One region of the Streptomyces sp. NPDC048270 genome, then DNA from elsewhere that is predicted to be linked to it. Evidence: riboswitches for the same ligand, from Rfam matches in the RefSeq annotation. Region 1 holds a riboswitch; each other region holds the start of a gene.

Region 1 (5,660 bases):
ACGGCCACGACCTCGGGCCCGCGGGAGATGGTGAGGGTCACCGTGCCGTTGCCGCGGATCCGCTTGCCGCCCGGCGGGTCGGTGTTCATCACGGTGCCGCGGTCGAAGGAGGTGCTGAACTTCCGCTCGATCCGCTTCACGCCGAGGCCGGCCGCCGAGAGCTGCGACTTGGCCTGCTCCTCGGTCTTGCCGAGCAGGTTCGGCACCTTGGTGAACTGGCCGGAGTTGATGTACCAGACCCCCGTGCCGAGCCCGAGGGCGAGCAGCACGCCCGCGACGACCAGCAGCACGCCGCGCCGGGGCCCGCGGGCGGCCGGCGGGGCGGGCGGAGGCGGCGGCGGAGCCTGCAGCCGGGAGGTCTGGTGCACGGGCTGGTGCGCGGTGACCGGGCGGGGGATCACGCTGGTGCGGTCCTCGGCGGCCGTCCGCTCCTCGGCGCGCGCCTGCGGCGGTACGGCGTCCAGCTCGGGGTCGCTGAGCTGTGCGCGGGCCTCGCGGGTGAGGCCGAGCAGGGCGGCGGCGTCGTAGGGGCGCAGCTCCGGGTTGCGCGCGGTGGCCTGCGCGACGAGTTCGTCGAGGCCGACGGGGAGGCCGGGGACGGCGGCGGACGGGGGCGGCACGTCCTCGTTGAGGTGCTGGTAGAGCACCTGCGCGGGGGAGCCGCCGGTGTGCGGCTTGGTGCCGGTGAGCATCTCGTACAGGACGACACCGCAGGCGTAGACGTCCACGCGGGTGTCGGTGACGCCGTTCTCGATCTGCTCGGGGGCCAGGTAGGAGACGGTGCCGAGGACGGAGCCGGTGGTGTGGGTCACCGAGTCCACGGACCGGACCAGCCCGAAGTCGGCCACCTTGACCCGGCCGTCGTCGCCGATCAGGACGTTCTCGGGCTTCATGTCGCGGTGTACGAAGCCGGCCCGGTGGGCGGCGCCGAGGGCGGCCAGCACGGGCTCCAGGATGTCGAGGGCGGCCCTCGGCTGGAGCGCGCCGCGCTCGCGGAGCACGTCGCGCAGGGTGCAGCCGGAGACGTACTCCATGGCGAGGTAGACGTACGGCCCGTCCGTGCCCTGGTCGAAGACGGCGACGACGTTGGGGTGGGCGAGCCGGGCCACGGACTTCGCCTCGCGGATGAACCGGTCGACGAAGGCGGCGTCCGCGGCGAGGGCCGGGTGCATCACCTTCAGGGCCAGGACGCGGTCCAGGCGGGTGTCGACGGTCCGGTAGACCGTGGCCATGCCGCCGGCCGCGATACGGGCGTCAACGCGGTAGCGGCCGTCGAGCACGCGCCCGACGAGGGGGTCATCCAGGGTCGTATCCACCCGGCGATTCTATTGGCGCGCCGACGCGGCCCGGCCGGGGCGGGTCCCCTTGCAGCGCACCTGTGACGCACCCGCCTGCGAACCGTTGCCGGGGGCCGGCCGCAGACCATCCGCCTCGATCGCCGGCGAGGCTCGACGATCGGGGCTCCGCCCCGGCCCCCGCGGGTCAGAACGCCGGGCGTTCGGGGTCCAGGGTGGCGCGGCCCTCCGCAGGAGAGGAGGCTTCGGCGAAGCGGCGCTGCGGGATGCGCCCCGCGCGGAAGGCGAGGCGCCCCGCCGACACGGCGTCCCGCATCGCGCCGGCCATCAGCACCGGCTCCTGGGCCCGGGTCACCGCTGAGGCGAGCATCACGGCCGCGCAGCCCAGTTCCATCGCCAGGGCGACGTCCGAGGCCGTCCCGGCGCCCGCGTCCAGGATCACCGGGACCCCCGCCCGTTCCGTGATCAGCTCGAAGTTGTGCGGGTTGCGGATCCCCATCCCCGAGCCGATCGGCGACCCCAGTGGCATGATCGCCGCGCAGCCCACGTCCTCCAGCTTGCGCGCCAGCACCGGGTCGTCGTTGGTGTAGGGAAGGACGGTGAAGCCCTCGTCCACGAGGGTCTCGGCCGCGTCGAGGAGTTCCACCCCGTCCGGCAGGAGGGTCCGCTCGTCCGCGACCACCTCCAGCTTGACCCAGTCCGTGCCCAGCGCCTCCCGCGCGAGCCGCGCCGTCAGCACGGCCTCGCCCGCCGTGAAGCAGCCCGCCGTGTTGGGCAGGACCGCGATGCCGAGCTTCGAGAGCACGGAGAGGACGGAGCCCTGGACCGTCGGGTCCAGCCGCCGCATCGCCACCGTCGTGAGTTCCGTGCCGGAGGCCGCCAGGGCCCGCTCCAGCACGTCCAGGCTCGGGGCCCCGCCCGTACCCATGATCAGGCGGGAGGAGAAGGTGCGGCCGCCGAGTGCGAAGAGGTCGTCCGCCATGCCGCTCAGCCTCCCTGGACCGCGGTGAGGACCTCGACCCGGTCGCCGTCGCCCACCGGCGTGGCCGGCCACTGCCCGCGCGGGACCACGGTCTCGTTGAGGGCGGCGGCGACCCCGGAGGGCGCCGCGGTCAGGGTGGCGACCACCGCGTCGAGCGTGGTGCCGGCCGCGACCTCGCGCGGCTCGCCGTTGACGGAGATGGTCATGCGTACGACTCCTGACGTGCGGCGGAGAACCGGCGGGGGGTGAAGGGGCGGGCGATCGGCGGCAGTTCGCCGGTGGTCAGCAGGTCCGCCATGACCTCGCCGGTGAGCGGGGTCAGCAGCACCCCGTTGCGGTAGTGGCCCGTGGCCAGGTGCAGGCCCGGCAGGTCGGTCGGGCCGAGCATCGGCGCGTTGTCGGGCGAGCCGGGGCGCAGCCCCGCCCGGGTCTCCACCAGCGGGAGTTCGGTGATGCCGGGCACCAGCTCGTGGGCGTCGCGCAGGAGTTCGTAGACCCCGCCCGCGGTGACCGTGGTGTCCCAGCCGAGTTCCTCGCTGGTGGCGCCGATGACGAGCTCGCCGTTCTCCCGCGGCACCAGGTAGACGTGGCTGCCGCGCACGACGGCCCGGACCGTCCGCGACAGGAACGGCGCGTAGGCGGGGGGCACGGACAGGCGCAGCACCTGCCCCTTCACCGGTCGTACGGGTGCCACCACCTCGGCCGGTACGCCCGCCAGCCGGCCGCTGAGCGAGCCCGCCGCCAGCACCACCTGGTCCGCGCGCAGCTCCGTACCGTCGTCGAGGACGGCGCCGGCCGCCCGGTCCGCGGTGACCAGCAGCCGCTCCGCGCTCGCCCGCCGGACGTCCACGCCGGCCCGCTCGCACGCGGCCAGCAGGGCGGCCGCGAGCCGGCGGGGGTCGACCTGGTGGTCGCCGTCCACGCGCAGCCCGCCGCGCACGCCCGGGGCCAGCATCGGCTCCAGGCGGCGGCACTCGCGGCCGGTGAGCCACTCCGAGTCCAGGCCGCAGCGGCGCTGGAGGGCGTGCAGCTCGCGCAGGTGGAGCCGGTCGTCGGCGTCGAGGGCGACGGCCAGGGTGCCGCAGGCGCGGTAGCCGATGTCCACCCCGCCGCTCGCCTCGGCGAGCTCGGCGGCGAACCCCGGATAGCGTGCGGCGGAGGCGAGGCCCAGGCCCAGCAGGGCCTCCTCGCCGTAGTGCAGCTCCGTGACCGGGGCGAGCATCCCCGCCGCGACCTGGGCGGCCCCGCCGCCGGGGGCGGGGTCGGCCAGTACGGTGCCGAGGCCCCGCCGGGCGGCCCGCCAGGCGGTGACGAGCCCGATGATCCCGCCCCCGATGACGAGGACGTCGGATCCCTTTCGAGATGAGTGCATGGGCGTCCAGCCCCTCCCTTCGCCGGCATGACCCGGATCAGGTTCGTACGGTCGGAGGCCGTCCAGCCTCCCTCTCAGCCCGGTGCGCCCGGACTCCCGCGATAGGTACGGTGGCCAGACTAACCCCGCCGCCGACACCGGGTAAGGGGCACCTATTCCTGACGAGTCGTCAGGTGATTAGGGTGGCCGGGTGAACGAGCAGACGGAACAGACTGAGAGCGGCGTCGTGATCGTCGGCGCCGGAATGGCCGGTGTGCAGACCGCGGTCGCCCTGCGCGAGCGCGGATTCACCGGACCGGTGACCCTGCTGGGCGCCGAGCCCCACCAGCCCTACGACCGGCCCCCGCTGTCCAAGGCGGTCCTGCTCGGCAAGGCCGAGGACTCCGCCTTCGACGTGGACTTCGAAGCGCTGGACATCGAGCTGAGGCTCGGCACGGAGGTCACCGGGCTCCGGGCCGCCGCACGCGAACTGGACACCGAGGCCGGACCGGTCCCGTACGGCGTCCTCGTCCTGGCCACCGGCGCCCAGCCGCTGACCCTGCCCGGCACCGACGGGGTCCCGGGCGTGCACCTGCTGCGCACCCTGGACGACGCCGAGCGGCTGCGCCCCGTACTGGCGGCCGCGCCCTCGATCGTGGTCGTCGGGGCGGGCTGGATCGGCGCGGAGTTCGCCACCGCGGCCCGGGAGGCGGGCTGCGAGGTGACCGTGGTCGAGGCCGCGGACCGGGTCCTGGCGGGCGCGCTGCCCGCGGAGGTCGCCGAGCCCATGGCCCGCTGGTACGCGGAGGCGGGCGCCGAGCTGGTCACCGGCGCGAAGGTCGCCGGGATCGACGGGGACCGGGTGCTGCTCGCGGACGGGCGGGCCCTGCCGGCCGGCGCGGTCGTGGTGGGCATCGGCGCCCGCCCCGCCACCGGCTGGCTGGCCGGGACCGGCGTATCGCTCGGCCCCGACGGCTCGGTCACCGCCGACGCCCACCTGCGCACCTCGCTGCCCGGGGTGTACGCGGTCGGCGACTGCGCCTCCTTCCCGTCGGCCCGCTACGGGGCCCGGCTGCTCGTGCACCACTGGGACAACGCGCTCCAGGGGCCGCGGACGGTCGCCGCGAACATCCTGGCCGCGGAGCCGGCCGAGGCCTACGACCCGGTGCCGTACTTCTGGTCCGAGCAGTTCGGGCGCTTCGTCCAGTACGCCGGCCACCACGGCGGGGCCGACACCCTGCTGTGGCGGGGCGACCCGGGGGAGCCGGCCTGGTCCGTGTGCTGGCTGAAGGACGGCGCCCTGGTCGCACTGCTGGCCGTCGGCCGCCCCCGCGACCTCGCGCAGGGCCGCAAGCTGATCGAGACGGGGGCGCCGCTGGACCCGGCCAAGGTCCGCGACCCGGCGATCGCCCTCAAGTCGGCCGCGGCCTGACGGACGGCAGGCTCCGCCCCGGCCGCGCCCGCGGACGGCCGAACCGCGGGTACGGGGCGGAGCGCCGCGGCCACGGACGGGTCGCCCCGGTACCGGCGGCCGATCCGAGGTGGCAGGCTTGTCCCCGTGACCGAGATTGACGCAAAGATCGATGCCCTTGTCCCCTCGTGGCTGTACCTCCCCGACATCGCGGAGATGCTCGACATCGAGGTGACCCGGGTCCGCCAGATGGTCAAGGAGGGGCAGCTCATCGCCGTACGCCGGGGCGAGAACCGCGCCCTGCAGGTACCGGCCCCCTTCATCGACGGCGACAAGGTCGTCAAGGGCCTCGTCGGCCTGCTGACCGTGCTGCGCGACGACGGCTTCTCCGACGAGGAGATCCTGGAGTGGCTCTTCACGGCGGACCCGACCCTGCCCGGCACCCCCGCCCAGGCGCTGAGCGAGAATCGCGGCACGGAGGTCAAGCGCCGCGCTCAGGCGCTCGCCCTCTGACCTGATCCGCATCCGCTCCACCGCGGTGTACGGGCCCCGGGGCCCGTACACCGCCTCCATCACGGGGGGTACACCCATGCAGCTGTCCGACGCCCGGCTCTACCTGTG
Region 2 (5,660 bases), on a different contig from region 1:
CGTCCAGGGTGATCAGGAAGCCGAAGCCGACCGTCACGGCGGACACCCCGAGCGGCAGCATCAGCAGCGCGTCGAAGCCCCGTACGAACCGGCCGCCGCGCCTCGTCAGGGCCGCCGCGGCGAGCCCTCCGATGACCAGGGCGATGGCGGTGGCGGCGAGCGCGTACTCCAGGGAGTTCCAGATCGCCTCCAGCGGCGGCACCAGGAAGGTCCCGCCGCCCGCGCCCACCTCCTGCAGCGCCCGGTAGAAGCCGAACCCGTATCCGCCGGGCGCGTCGAAGGACCGCTCCACCAGCACCGCCAGCGGGGCCACGATCAGCAGGGCGACCGTCAGCAGCACCCCGCCCAGCAGGGTGCGCTGCGCCCAGCCGCGCGGCCGGTGCGTCGTGCGCCCCGGATCGACCAGCCGCAGCGCCGTCTCCCGCTTGCGCACCGTCCAGGCGTGCACCGCGAGGATCGCGCCGATCGCCGCGAACTGCACCATCGTCAGCACGGCCGCCGTGGGCAGGTCCAGGAGCTGCGCGGTCTGCCGGTAGACCTCCACCTCCAGGGTGGAGTACGAGGGCCCGCCCAGGATCAGTACGACGCCGAAGGAGCTGAAGGTGAACAGGAACACCATCAGCGAGGCCGCGGCCACGGCCGGGGCCAGCGCGGGCAGCGTCACCCGCCGCCAGGCGGCGAAGCGGCCGGCGCCCAGGACCCGGGCGGCCTCTTCCTGGCGGGGGTCGAGCTGGGCCCACAGTCCGCCGACCGTGCGGACGACGACGGCGTAGTTGAAGAAGACGTGCGCGAGGAGGATCGCCCAGACGGTGGTGTCGAGCCGGACGCCCGCCAGCTCGTCGAGCAGCCCGCCCCGGCCGACGAGCGCGAGGAAGGCGGTGCCGACCACCACGGTCGGCAGGACGAACGGGACGGTCACCAGGGCCCGGAGCACCTGCTTGCCGGGGAACTCGAAGCGCGCGAAGGCGTAGGCGCCGGGGAGCGCGATCAGCAGGGTGAGCGCGGTGGAGGCGAGCGCCTGCCAGGTGGTGAACCAGAGCACGTCGGCGATGTCGGGCCGGGTCGGCACCTCGCCGATCCTCCCGAGCTGCCAGCCGGCGTCCGTCTTGAGGCCCCGCCCGACGATCGAGGCCACGGGATAGGCGAAGAACAGCCCGAAGAAGGCGAGGGGCACGGCCATCAGGGCGAGCCGTACGGCCAGGGCCCGGCCGCCTTCGCGGGGGCCGGGGACCGGCGCGGCGCCCCCCGGCGCCGCGCCCGTTCCCTTGGTGCCGCCTACTTCACGACGAGCGAGGTCCATGCCTTGACCCACTGCTCACGGTTCTTGGCGATGGTCTCGGGAGCCACGTTCTCGGGCTTGTCGACCACCACGCCGTGCTTGGTGAACAGCTCCGGCAGGGCGGCGTCCTTCGTCACGGGGTTCACGAACATCTGGAGCGGCATGTCCTCCTGGAACTTCTTGCTGATCAGGAAGTCCACGAGGGCCTTGCCGCCCTCCTCGTTCTTCGCGCCCTTCAGCAGGCCGGCGAACTCGGTCTGGCGGAAGCAGGTGCCGGTGGCGACACCCGTCGGGGCCTCGGCCGGCTGCGGCTCGGCGTACAGCACCTCGACCGGCGGGCTGGAGGCGTAGGAGACCACCAGCGGGCGGTCGCCCTTGGCCTTCTTGCCGCCCGCGGAGCCGGAGAAGCGCTCGTTGTAGGCCTGCTCCCAGCCGTCGACGACCTCGACGCCGTTGGCCTTGAGCTTGCTCCAGTAGTCCTTCCAGCCCTCGTCGCCGTACTTGCCGACGGTGGCGAGCAGGAAGCCGAGGCCCGGCGAGGAGGTCGCGGCGTTCTCGGTGACCAGCAGGTTCTTGTACTCCGGCTTGACCAGGTCGTCCAGCGTCTGCGGCGGGGCGATCTTCTTGTCGGCGAAGTAGGCCTTGTCGTAGTTGACGCAGATGTCGCCGGAGTCGATCGGGGTGACCCGGTGCTCCTTGTCGAGCTGGAACTCCGGCTTCACCCCGCCCAGGCCCTTGGCCTCGTACGGCGTGAAGATGCCGTTGTCGAGGGCGCGCGAGAGCAGGGTGTTGTCCACGCCGAAGAAGACGTCGCCGCGGGGGGTGCCCTTGGTGAGGATCTCCTGGTTGAGCGCCGCGCCGGCGTCCCCGGACTTCAGGACCTTGACGGTGTAGCCGCTCTGCTGCTCGAACTCCTTGAGGACCGCGTCGGTCACGTTGAAGGAGTCGTGGGAGACGAGCGTGACGGTCTTGGACTTCGGGGCGTCGCTCGCGCCCGCGTTCTTGTCCTTGGCGTCGCCGCCGCCGCAGGCGCTGAGCGTGGTGACGCCCAGCGCGGCCGCGAGCGCGGCGCCCGCGATCTTCTTGGTGGTGCTCACTGGTGATTCCTCCTGGATGACCAGGAGAAGACGCGGCCCTGCCCGGCGCTCTGTGGGAGCGGACGCCGGGCAGGGCGCAACAGCATGAGTGGTGACCGAACTTCCTACCCCGAATGACCGGGGCGAGGTTCAGAGGGTCTGCGGTGACGGAACCGCACTCTCAGCGCTGTGGCGCTCCCCTGTCGGAATATGAAATTGGTTCGGCCACAGGGTACCCCGTGGCCGAATAGAGGCCTCTCGCGGCGGAAACTAGCGCTCCGAGGCGGCGAGCTGGCCGCACGCGCCGTCGATCTCCTGGCCGCGGGTGTCCCGAACGGTGACGGGCACCCCGTGCCGGGCGATGGCCTCGACGAAGGCCTTCTCGTCCTCGGGCCGCGAGGCGGTCCACTTGGAGCCCGGCGTCGGGTTCAGCGGAATCAGGTTGACGTGGACGCGCTTGCCCTTGAGCAGCTTGCCCAGCAGGTCGCCGCGCCAGGCCTGGTCGTTGATGTCGCGGATCAGGGCGTACTCGATGGAGATCCGGCGGCCGGACTTCTCGGCGTACTCCCAGGCCGCGTCCAGCACCTCGCGGACGTTCCAGCGGGTGTTCACGGGGACCAGGGTGTCGCGCAGCTCGTCGTCGGGGGCGTGCAGCGAGACCGCGAGACGGCACTTGAAGCCCTCGTCGGCGAAGCGCAGCATGGCCGGGACCAGGCCGACGGTGGAGACCGTGATGCCGCGCTGCGACAGGCCGAGGCCGTCGGGCTCCGGGTCGGTGAGGCGGCGGATGGCGCCGACCACGCGGTTGTAGTTGGCCAGCGGCTCGCCCATGCCCATGAAGACGATGTTCGACAGGCGGGCCGGGCCGCCGGGGACCTCGCCGTCGCGCAGCGCGCGCATGCCGTCGACGATCTGGTGCACGATCTCGGCGGTGGAGAGGTTGCGGTCCAGACCGGCCTGGCCGGTGGCGCAGAACGGGCAGTTCATGCCGCAGCCGGCCTGCGAGGAGATGCACATGGTGACCCGGTCGGGGTAGCGCATCAGCACGGACTCGACGAGCGTGCCGTCGTGCAGCTTCCACAGGGTCTTGCGCGTGGTGTCGTTGTCGCAGCTGATGTGCCGCAGGACGTTCATCAGGTCGGGGAGCAGCTCCTGCTGGAGCTTCTCCCGCGAGCCCGCCGGGATGTCGGTCCACTCGGCCGGGTCGTGCGCGTAGCGCGCGAAGTAGTGCTGGGAGAGCTGCTTGGCCCGGAACGGCTTCTCGCCGATCGCGGCGACCGCCTCGCGGCGTTCGGCCGGGGTCATGTCGGCGAGGTGCCGGGGCGGCCGCTTCGCTCCGCGGGGCGCGACGAAGGTGAGCTCACCGGGAACGGGACGGGGGGCCATGCGGTACTCCTCAGTACGACGAGGTGGGGGGTCACCCCGCGCGTGCAGGGCCGGTCCGCGGCTCGGCCGCGCGACGGAAAGGGCGCGCCACGTCCACGCGGCGCGCCCTCCAGGATAACCCGAGCCCTGTCAGCCGGTTCCGACGAAGGCCGCCAGCAGCAGCCACACCACCGGGGCGGTCGGCAGCAGCGAGTCCAGCCGGTCCATGATGCCGCCGTGGCCCGGGAGCAGGGTGCCCATGTCCTTGATGCCCAGGTCGCGCTTGATCATCGACTCGCCGAGGTCGCCCAGCGTGGCGCTGACCGCGACCGCCAGCCCCAGCAGCAGCCCCTGCCACCACGAGCCGCCGTCGATCAGGAACTCCATGCACAGCGCGCCGGCCGCCATCGCGAACGCCACCGCGCCGAACAACCCCTCGCGGGTCTTCCCGGGGCTGATGCGCGGCGCGAGCTTGGTCTTGCCGAAGCGCCAGCCGACGGCGTAAGCCCCGGTGTCGCTGACCACCGTCAGCACCAGGAAGGTGACCACGCGCTGCGGCCCGTCCTCGGCGGTGAGCAGCATGGCGACGAAGGTGGCCAGGAAGGGCACGTAGAACGCGGCGAAGACACCCGCCGTGACGTCCTTGAGGTAGTCCTCGGGCGGTTCGGTCATCCGCCAGACCAGGACGGCGAGGGCCGTCAGGGCCATGGCCACCCAGGCGCCCTCGGCTCCCCGGACGTATCCGGCGATGACCATGGCCGCGCCGCCGACGGCGAGCGGGACCAGCGGGGCCTTGATGCCCTTCTTCTCCTGCAGCCGGGAGGTCAGCTCCCACAGGCCCACGACGACCGCCACGACGATGACGCCGACGAAGACCGCCTTGACGATGAACAGCGACGCGAAGATCACCGCGCCGAGGCCGACGCCGACCCCTATGGCGGCGCGCAGGTCCCTCCCCGCCCGCTTCTTCGGCGGCGGAGGCGAGGCGTCCTGCGGTGCCTGCGAAGGCGGGGGCGGGGGGCTGGGCATGGGCTCCTGCGGCGGCGTTTCGGCGCGGAAGAGGGGGCCGCCGTCCGCGGCGGCCCCCCGATCGCGTGCTTCCCGGTCGTCGAAGTCACGGCCGGCGGCATCGGGCACGATGGGCATGGGCCGAGTGTGCGGGCCCACCTGCGCATCGTATGCGGGACCCGCCGGAACCGGCTCCGGCTGCCAGGAAGAGTCGTTCATCAGACTTCGAGGAGCTCGGCTTCCTTGTGCTTCAGGAGCTCGTCCACCTGCGCGACGTACTTCGCGGTGGTGTCGTCGAGCTCCTTCTCCGCGCGGCGCACCTCGTCCTCGCCGGCCTCCTTGTCCTTGATCAGCTTGTCAAGGGCGTCCTTCGCCTTGCGGCGGATGGAGCGGATGGAGACCTTGGAGTCCTCGGCCTTGTTCTTGGCGACCTTGATGTACTCCTTGCGGCGGTCCTGCGTCAGCTCGGGGAAGGTCACCCGGATGATGCTGCCGTCGTTGCTCGGGTTGACACCGAGGTCGGAGTCGCGGATGGCCTGCTCGATGTTGCGCAGGGCGCTCTTGTCGAACGGGGTCACGATCGCCATGCGCGGCTCGGGGACCGAGAAGGAGGCGAGCTGGTTGATGGGCGTGATGGCGCCGTAGTAGTCCGCCACGATCTTGTTGAACATCGCCGGGTGCGCACGACCGGTGCGAATCGCGGCGAAGTCTTCCTTGGCGACGACGACGGCCTTTTCCATCTTCTCCTCGGCCTCGAGGAGGATCTCTTCGGTCACCACGTGCTCCTGCATGTCTTGAATGGATGGTTCAGGCGGGCATGACGGGCGGGGCCGGTCCGGGCTCGGTCCGGCAGCGGACTGCTCAGGCCCGGGTTCCCTGGTCGCTGACGAGCGTGCCGATCTTCTCACCCTTGACGGCGCGGGCGATATTGC
Region 3 (5,660 bases), on a different contig from region 1:
CCTGGACTACGGCGACTCGATCGAAGACGTCAACGACACCATCCACGAGCTGCTCAACCGCAACGACGCCGACATCACCTGGGACCTCTTCCGCAAGTTCACCAAGCGGTTCGCCTTCCGCGACGAGGAGACCGGCCCCGGAGCCGTACGCGAGCTGCTCGGTACCTACGGCGGCAGCCGCGTCGTGCACGGGCACAGCCCGATCCCCTACCTGCTCGGCGAGGTGGGCACCGAGGACGGCGACGCGTCCCGCGGACCGGAGGCCGTGGACGGCCCCCACGTGTACGCGGACGGGCTCGCCATCGCGATGGACGGCGGCGTCACCATGGCGGGCAAACTGCTGGTCGTGCAACTTCCCTTGAGCGACTGAGCCTTTGTCACGCAGGGGGTATTTCTGGAAAGCCCCTGTCAACCTGGTGTGTGGGCCCTCTACCATCGCTCTATCCGTAGCAGGCTCTCCTCCGTTTGTGCCGGCGCCCGGGTCTACGCGGGCAAACCGGCCTCCACGGAGCATCGGGGGATGCACATGACCAGCGCTCCGCACCTGCTGACCGAAGACCGGCCGGAGTTCGATCGGCTCCTCGACGAGGCGCTGCGCACCGCCCATGAACGGCCCGAGCTCGCCGCCCTCGGCGAACGCCTGAACGCCGAACAGCTGCGCACCATGGCCCTGGGGGCCAGCGCCCTGCTGACCGCAGCGGCCGCAACCGAGTACGACCACTACGTGAAGGTCCGCGAGGAACGGCGCGACGAGGTCCTCTCCACCCCCGGGACCGCGGGGGAGGAAGCCGACGGGCAGGGCGGCGCGGGCCTCGGCGCGGTGATCGCGGTCCTCGCACCCGTCCTGGCGGGCACCGCCATGCTGATCTTCCTGCTGGTGGGCTACATCCTGAAACTGATCGAGCCCGAACCGGCCTTCGCCGACACCATGCTGACGGCGGGCTCGTTCTTCGGCGTGCTCACCGTCGCCTCCCTGGTCTTCGCCGTGATCGGCCTGCTGGTGACGGCCGTGCGCAACGGCGCGACCGAGGTGTCCGCGGACGGGGCCGATGCGGTGCCGGACGAGGTCGCGCGGGCCCGCGAAGCCTGGCGGACCGCGCTGCTGGAGCGAGGCATCATGCCGTTCCTGCGGGACGCGCTGGCCGACCCGAGCGCGGGAGCCGGTCTGCCGGCCCCGCGCAGACGCGGCAGCCGGATGCCCCACCTGGGGTACACGGCGCCTGACTTCACCAGCCCGGGATCACCCTCGGAGAGCCCCCGGCCCGGCTACACAGCGCCGGACTTCTCGAGCCCGGACTTCGGCGGACCGGAACGCGAGCCGCAGTAGGCCCCGCCCGACGCGGCGATGTTTCACGTGAAACGAGGGCGCCCCTCCCGGCACAACCTGCCGGGAGGGGCGCCCTCGCGCACGGGGTGCCTCAGTCGGCCAGCGGCAGGTAGACGCGGCTGCCCGAGGCAGCGAACTCGGCGGACTTCTCCGCCATGCCCGCCTGGATCTCCTCGGCCTTCAGGTCGCCGCCGTGCTCGCGGCGGATGTCCTGCGAGATCTTCATCGAGCAGAACTTCGGGCCGCACATGGAGCAGAAGTGCGCGGTCTTGGCCGGCTCGGCGGGCAGGGTCTCGTCGTGGAACTCACGCGCCGTGTCGGGGTCGAGGGCCAGGTTGAACTGATCCTCCCAGCGGAACTCGAAGCGGGCGTCCGACAGCGCGTCGTCCCACTCCTGGGCTCCGGGGTGCCCCTTGGCCAGGTCCGCGGCGTGCGCGGCGATCTTGTACGTGATGACGCCGGTCTTGACGTCGTCGCGGTTGGGCAGGCCCAGGTGCTCCTTGGGCGTGACGTAGCAGAGCATCGCGGTGCCCCACCAGGCGATCATGGCGGCACCGATGCCCGAGGTGATGTGGTCGTACGCGGGCGCGACGTCGGTGGTCAGCGGGCCGAGCGTGTAGAACGGCGCCTCCTCGCAGATCTCCTGCTGGAGGTCGATGTTCTCCTTGATCTTGTGCATCGGGACGTGGCCCGGGCCCTCGATCATGGTCTGGACGTTGTGCCGCTTGGCGATGGTGTTCAGCTCGCCCAGCGTCTTCAGCTCGGCGAACTGCGCCGCGTCGTTGGCGTCCGCGATGGAGCCGGGGCGCAGGCCGTCACCCAGCGAGTAGGTGACGTCGTACGTCGCGAGGATCTCGCAGAGCTCCTCGAAGTTCGTGTAGAGGAAGTTCTCCTTGTGGTGCGCCAGGCACCACGCGGCCATGATCGATCCGCCGCGGGAGACGATGCCGGTCTTGCGGCGGGCGGTCAGCGGGACGTACGGCAGCAGCACGCCGGCGTGGACCGTCATGTAGTCGACGCCCTGCTCGGCCTGCTCGATGACCGTGTCCTTGTAGATCTCCCAGGTCAGGTCCTCGGCGCGGCCGTCGACCTTCTCCAGCGCCTGGTAGAGCGGGACGGTGCCGATCGGGACGGGGGAGTTGCGCAGCACCCACTCGCGCGTGGTGTGGATGTTGCGGCCCGTCGAGAGGTCCATGACGGTGTCGGCGCCCCACTTGGTCGCCCAGGTCATCTTGTCGACCTCCTCCTCGATGGAGGAGGTGACCGCGGAGTTGCCGATGTTGGCGTTGACCTTCACCAGGAACCGCTTGCCGATGATCATCGGCTCGATCTCGGGGTGGTTCACGTTCGCGGGAAGCACCGCGCGACCTGCGGCGATCTCCTCGCGGACGACCTCGGGGGAGACGTTCTCGCGGATCGCGACGTACTCCATCTCCGGGGTGATCTCGCCCCGGCGGGCGTACGCGAGCTGCGTGACGGCGGCGCCGCCGCGGCCCCGGCGGGGCTGGCGCGGACGGCCCGGGAAGACCGCGTCGAGGTTCTTGAGCCCGCCCCGCGGCGACGTGTGCTTGATCCCGTCGTCCTCGGGGCGCACGGGACGTCCCGCGTACTCCTCGGTGTCCCCGCGACCGATGATCCAGTTCTCGCGCAGCGGAGCGAGACCGCGGCGCACGTCGGTCTCGATCTGCGGGTCGGTGTACGGACCGGACGTGTCGTAGAGCGTCACGTCCTTGCCGTTGGTGAGGTGGACCTGGCGGACCGGCACCCGGATGTCGGGGCGGGAGCCCGCCACGTAGCCCTTGTGCCAGCCCGGCTGGCGCTCGGTCTGGCCGTCGGTGTCCTGGCTGACGGCAGGCGTGCGTGCGTCCTGAATGGTCATGAGACCTATCTCCCTACGCCGGCATTACCCGGTAACAGGTTCGGCGGTCGACGCAGCCTCTTCCCGTACGCATCCGTGATGCTCGTACGGTGATCAGCGCCCTCTCAGCCCGGTGCTCCGAGCTCCCGCGTTGTGCAAAGGTGCCCCCACGCTAGCGTCATCTAGGGCGTGCTGAACAGTGGGCCCCCTCATCTCTTGCGATGATCTGCCAGTGACGACCTCGCCGCAGCCCCCCACCGAGCCCACGGATCCCTCTGGCCACACAGGCCACGCGCACTCGGGTTCCGGGCACTCCGCCGGCCATGCCCACAGTCACGGCCACGGCCCGGCGGCCCCCGTCTCGAAGCACCTGCGCAAGGTCATCGCGGCCGTGCTGATCCCCTTCGCCGCCGCCGTCTTCGTCGGCATGGCAGTGCTCTGGCCGGGCGGCGCCCCCGCCCACGAGCGCACGGGCGTCGGCTTCGACCGCCAGACCCAGCAGGGCACGGTCGTCTCGCTCGAGCACGTCGACTGCAAATCGGTGAACGCCTCGCAGGTGCCGACCACCGGCGACACCTCGACCCCCGAGGGCCGCGAGGCGCAGGCCGCTCAGACCGGCGAGTGCAAGAAGGCCACCGTGAAGGTCGGCACCGGGCCGGACCAGGGCCGCACCTTCGTGGAGATCGTCCAGCCCGGCGCACCGCGGCAGTTGACGGACGGCCAGGAGGTCGTGGTCGCCTACGCGCCGGACGCCCCCCGGGACCTCCAGTACTCGGTGATCGACGTGAACCGCAAGCTCCCCATGGCGCTGCTGGCGGCCATCTTCGCCGTCGCGGTGGTCGTGGTCGGCCGGATGCGCGGACTGTTCGCGCTGATCGCCCTGGTCATCAGCTTCGGCGTGCTGACCCTCTTCATCCTCCCGGCCATCCTGCAGGGGTCGAACCCGCTGCTCGTCGCGGTCATCGGGGCGAGCGCCATCATGCTCATCGCCCTCTACATGTGCCACGGGCTGACCGCCCGCACCTCGGTCGCCGTCCTCGGCACGCTCGTCTCCCTGGTCCTGATCGGACTGCTGGGCTCGCTGTTCATCGACTGGGCGTTCCTCAGCGGCAACACCGACGACAACACCGGTCTGATCCACGGGCTCTACCCGGACATCGACATGAGCGGTTTGCTGCTCGCAGGCGTGATCATCGGTTCGCTGGGCGTCCTGGACGACGTGACGGTCACGCAGACCTCGGCGGTGTGGGAACTCCGTCAGGCCGACCCCTCGATGGGGCCGCGCGCCCTGTACCGGGCAGCCATCCGGATCGGCCGCGACCACATCGCGTCGGTGGTCAACACCCTGGTGCTGGCGTACGCGGGCGCCGCGCTCCCCCTGCTCCTGCTGTTCACGATCGCGAACAGCAGCATGGGCTCGGTGGCGAACAGCGAGCTCGTCGCGGAGGAGATCGTACGGACCCTCGTGGGCTCGATCGGCCTCGTGGCCTCGGTCCCCGTGACGACGGCGCTGGCCGCTCTGGTCGTCTCGGCCGACCGGCCGGGGACCCCGGAGACGGCAGCGGCCCCGGGGCCGGTCCGTGGCGGCCGGGGCCGTCGGCGCAAGCGCTGAGGAGACACCGCGGTCAGCGGCCCCCTCACATCGGCGGTGCCTGGTCAGCCCGCGTTCTGCTCGTTCTGCCGGGACTCGGCCAGGATCTTGCCGAGCGCCTCGTCGAGGTTCTCCTCGAAGTCACCCAGGTTCCGCTCCTGGCCGAGCGGAACGAGCCGGTCGGTGCGGTCGAGGAACGCGACGAGCGGCGCCGCGCCGGCGCGGAACAGAGCCCGGTCGCCGCCGACCTGAAGGCGGATGTGGACATCGGACAGCTCCTCGGGGTCGGTGGGGGCGATGTGCACATCGCCGTCACCGCACGGCTTGTTGATGCCGTCGAGGAGCAGTTCCCGGCCGAACGCCCAGGTCACGGGCGCATCTCCGGGAAGGTGGAAGGTAAGGCGAACTGCGTAGGGATCACGAGTGTCGTACCGGAGTTCCACCGGAATCCGGAACGACAGCTCCTCGGAAACGAGGAAGCTCATCATGACCTCTGCCTGTACCGACTCGCGCATTGCCTACCCCGATGTAGTGGAAGTGGCCAGGAATGGTCCCCCAGGACCCTCTTGACAAGGGTGGTGTAAGCGCTAGCAGATCACAAGGAGTGAGTTTTCAGATACTGATAGAGAACGAGAGGGTGCTCAACAGCGCGCCTACTTCACTCCGTAGCCGATCGACTACACAGGGCAATCTTTCTGCCTGGTGCAGGGGTAGAGAAACAGCCATGGTCGCGGCGGCGTCACCCGCCGTAATGGGAATGGCCGCACATACCGTGCCCAAGGCATATTCCTGCCGTTCGATCACGGGCTGCATTCGCTCCAGTGATCCGATCCGGTGCTCCAGCGACCGTTGATCCGGCACGGTATAAGGGGTGATGGCCTCGA

The links. A riboswitch is a leader RNA that binds a small molecule or an ion and turns the genes downstream of it on or off. The one in region 1 is predicted to bind thiamine pyrophosphate.
Region 2: linked by a shared signal. The riboswitch ahead of AB0D66_RS15895 (thiamine ABC transporter substrate-binding protein) and the one ahead of thiO (glycine oxidase ThiO) in region 1 are both predicted to bind thiamine pyrophosphate.
Region 3: linked by a shared signal. The riboswitch ahead of thiC (phosphomethylpyrimidine synthase ThiC) and the one ahead of thiO (glycine oxidase ThiO) in region 1 are both predicted to bind thiamine pyrophosphate.

The regions. Positions count from the first base shown of each region.
Region 1 covers NZ_JBEZLV010000009.1:31,304-36,963, forward strand. Annotated here, with positions in the region: gene pknB (Stk1 family PASTA domain-containing Ser/Thr kinase) at 1-1,316, opposite strand, end outside; gene AB0D66_RS10850 (thiazole synthase) at 1,483-2,277, opposite strand; gene thiS (sulfur carrier protein ThiS) at 2,283-2,483, opposite strand; gene thiO (glycine oxidase ThiO) at 2,480-3,649, opposite strand; TPP riboswitch at 3,647-3,759, opposite strand; gene AB0D66_RS10865 (FAD-dependent oxidoreductase) at 3,840-5,060, shown strand; gene AB0D66_RS10870 (Rv2175c family DNA-binding protein) at 5,187-5,552, shown strand; gene thiE (thiamine phosphate synthase) at 5,629-5,660, shown strand, end outside.
Region 2 covers NZ_JBEZLV010000015.1:62,019-67,678, reverse strand. Annotated here, with positions in the region: gene AB0D66_RS15900 (iron ABC transporter permease) at 1-1,180, opposite strand, end outside; gene AB0D66_RS15895 (thiamine ABC transporter substrate-binding protein) at 1,276-2,376, opposite strand; TPP riboswitch at 2,460-2,567, opposite strand; gene rlmN (23S rRNA (adenine(2503)-C(2))-methyltransferase RlmN) at 2,626-3,741, opposite strand; gene AB0D66_RS15885 (phosphatidate cytidylyltransferase) at 3,871-4,947, opposite strand; gene frr (ribosome recycling factor) at 4,947-5,504, opposite strand; gene pyrH (UMP kinase) at 5,590-5,660, opposite strand, start outside.
Region 3 covers NZ_JBEZLV010000002.1:279,555-285,214, reverse strand. Annotated here, with positions in the region: gene AB0D66_RS02765 (metallophosphoesterase) at 1-370, shown strand, start outside; gene AB0D66_RS02760 (hypothetical protein) at 521-1,327, shown strand; gene thiC (phosphomethylpyrimidine synthase ThiC) at 1,419-3,206, opposite strand; TPP riboswitch at 3,200-3,345, opposite strand; gene AB0D66_RS02750 (YibE/F family protein) at 3,418-4,797, shown strand; gene AB0D66_RS02745 (SsgA family sporulation/cell division regulator) at 4,842-5,291, opposite strand; gene AB0D66_RS02740 (helix-turn-helix domain-containing protein) at 5,389-5,660, opposite strand, start outside.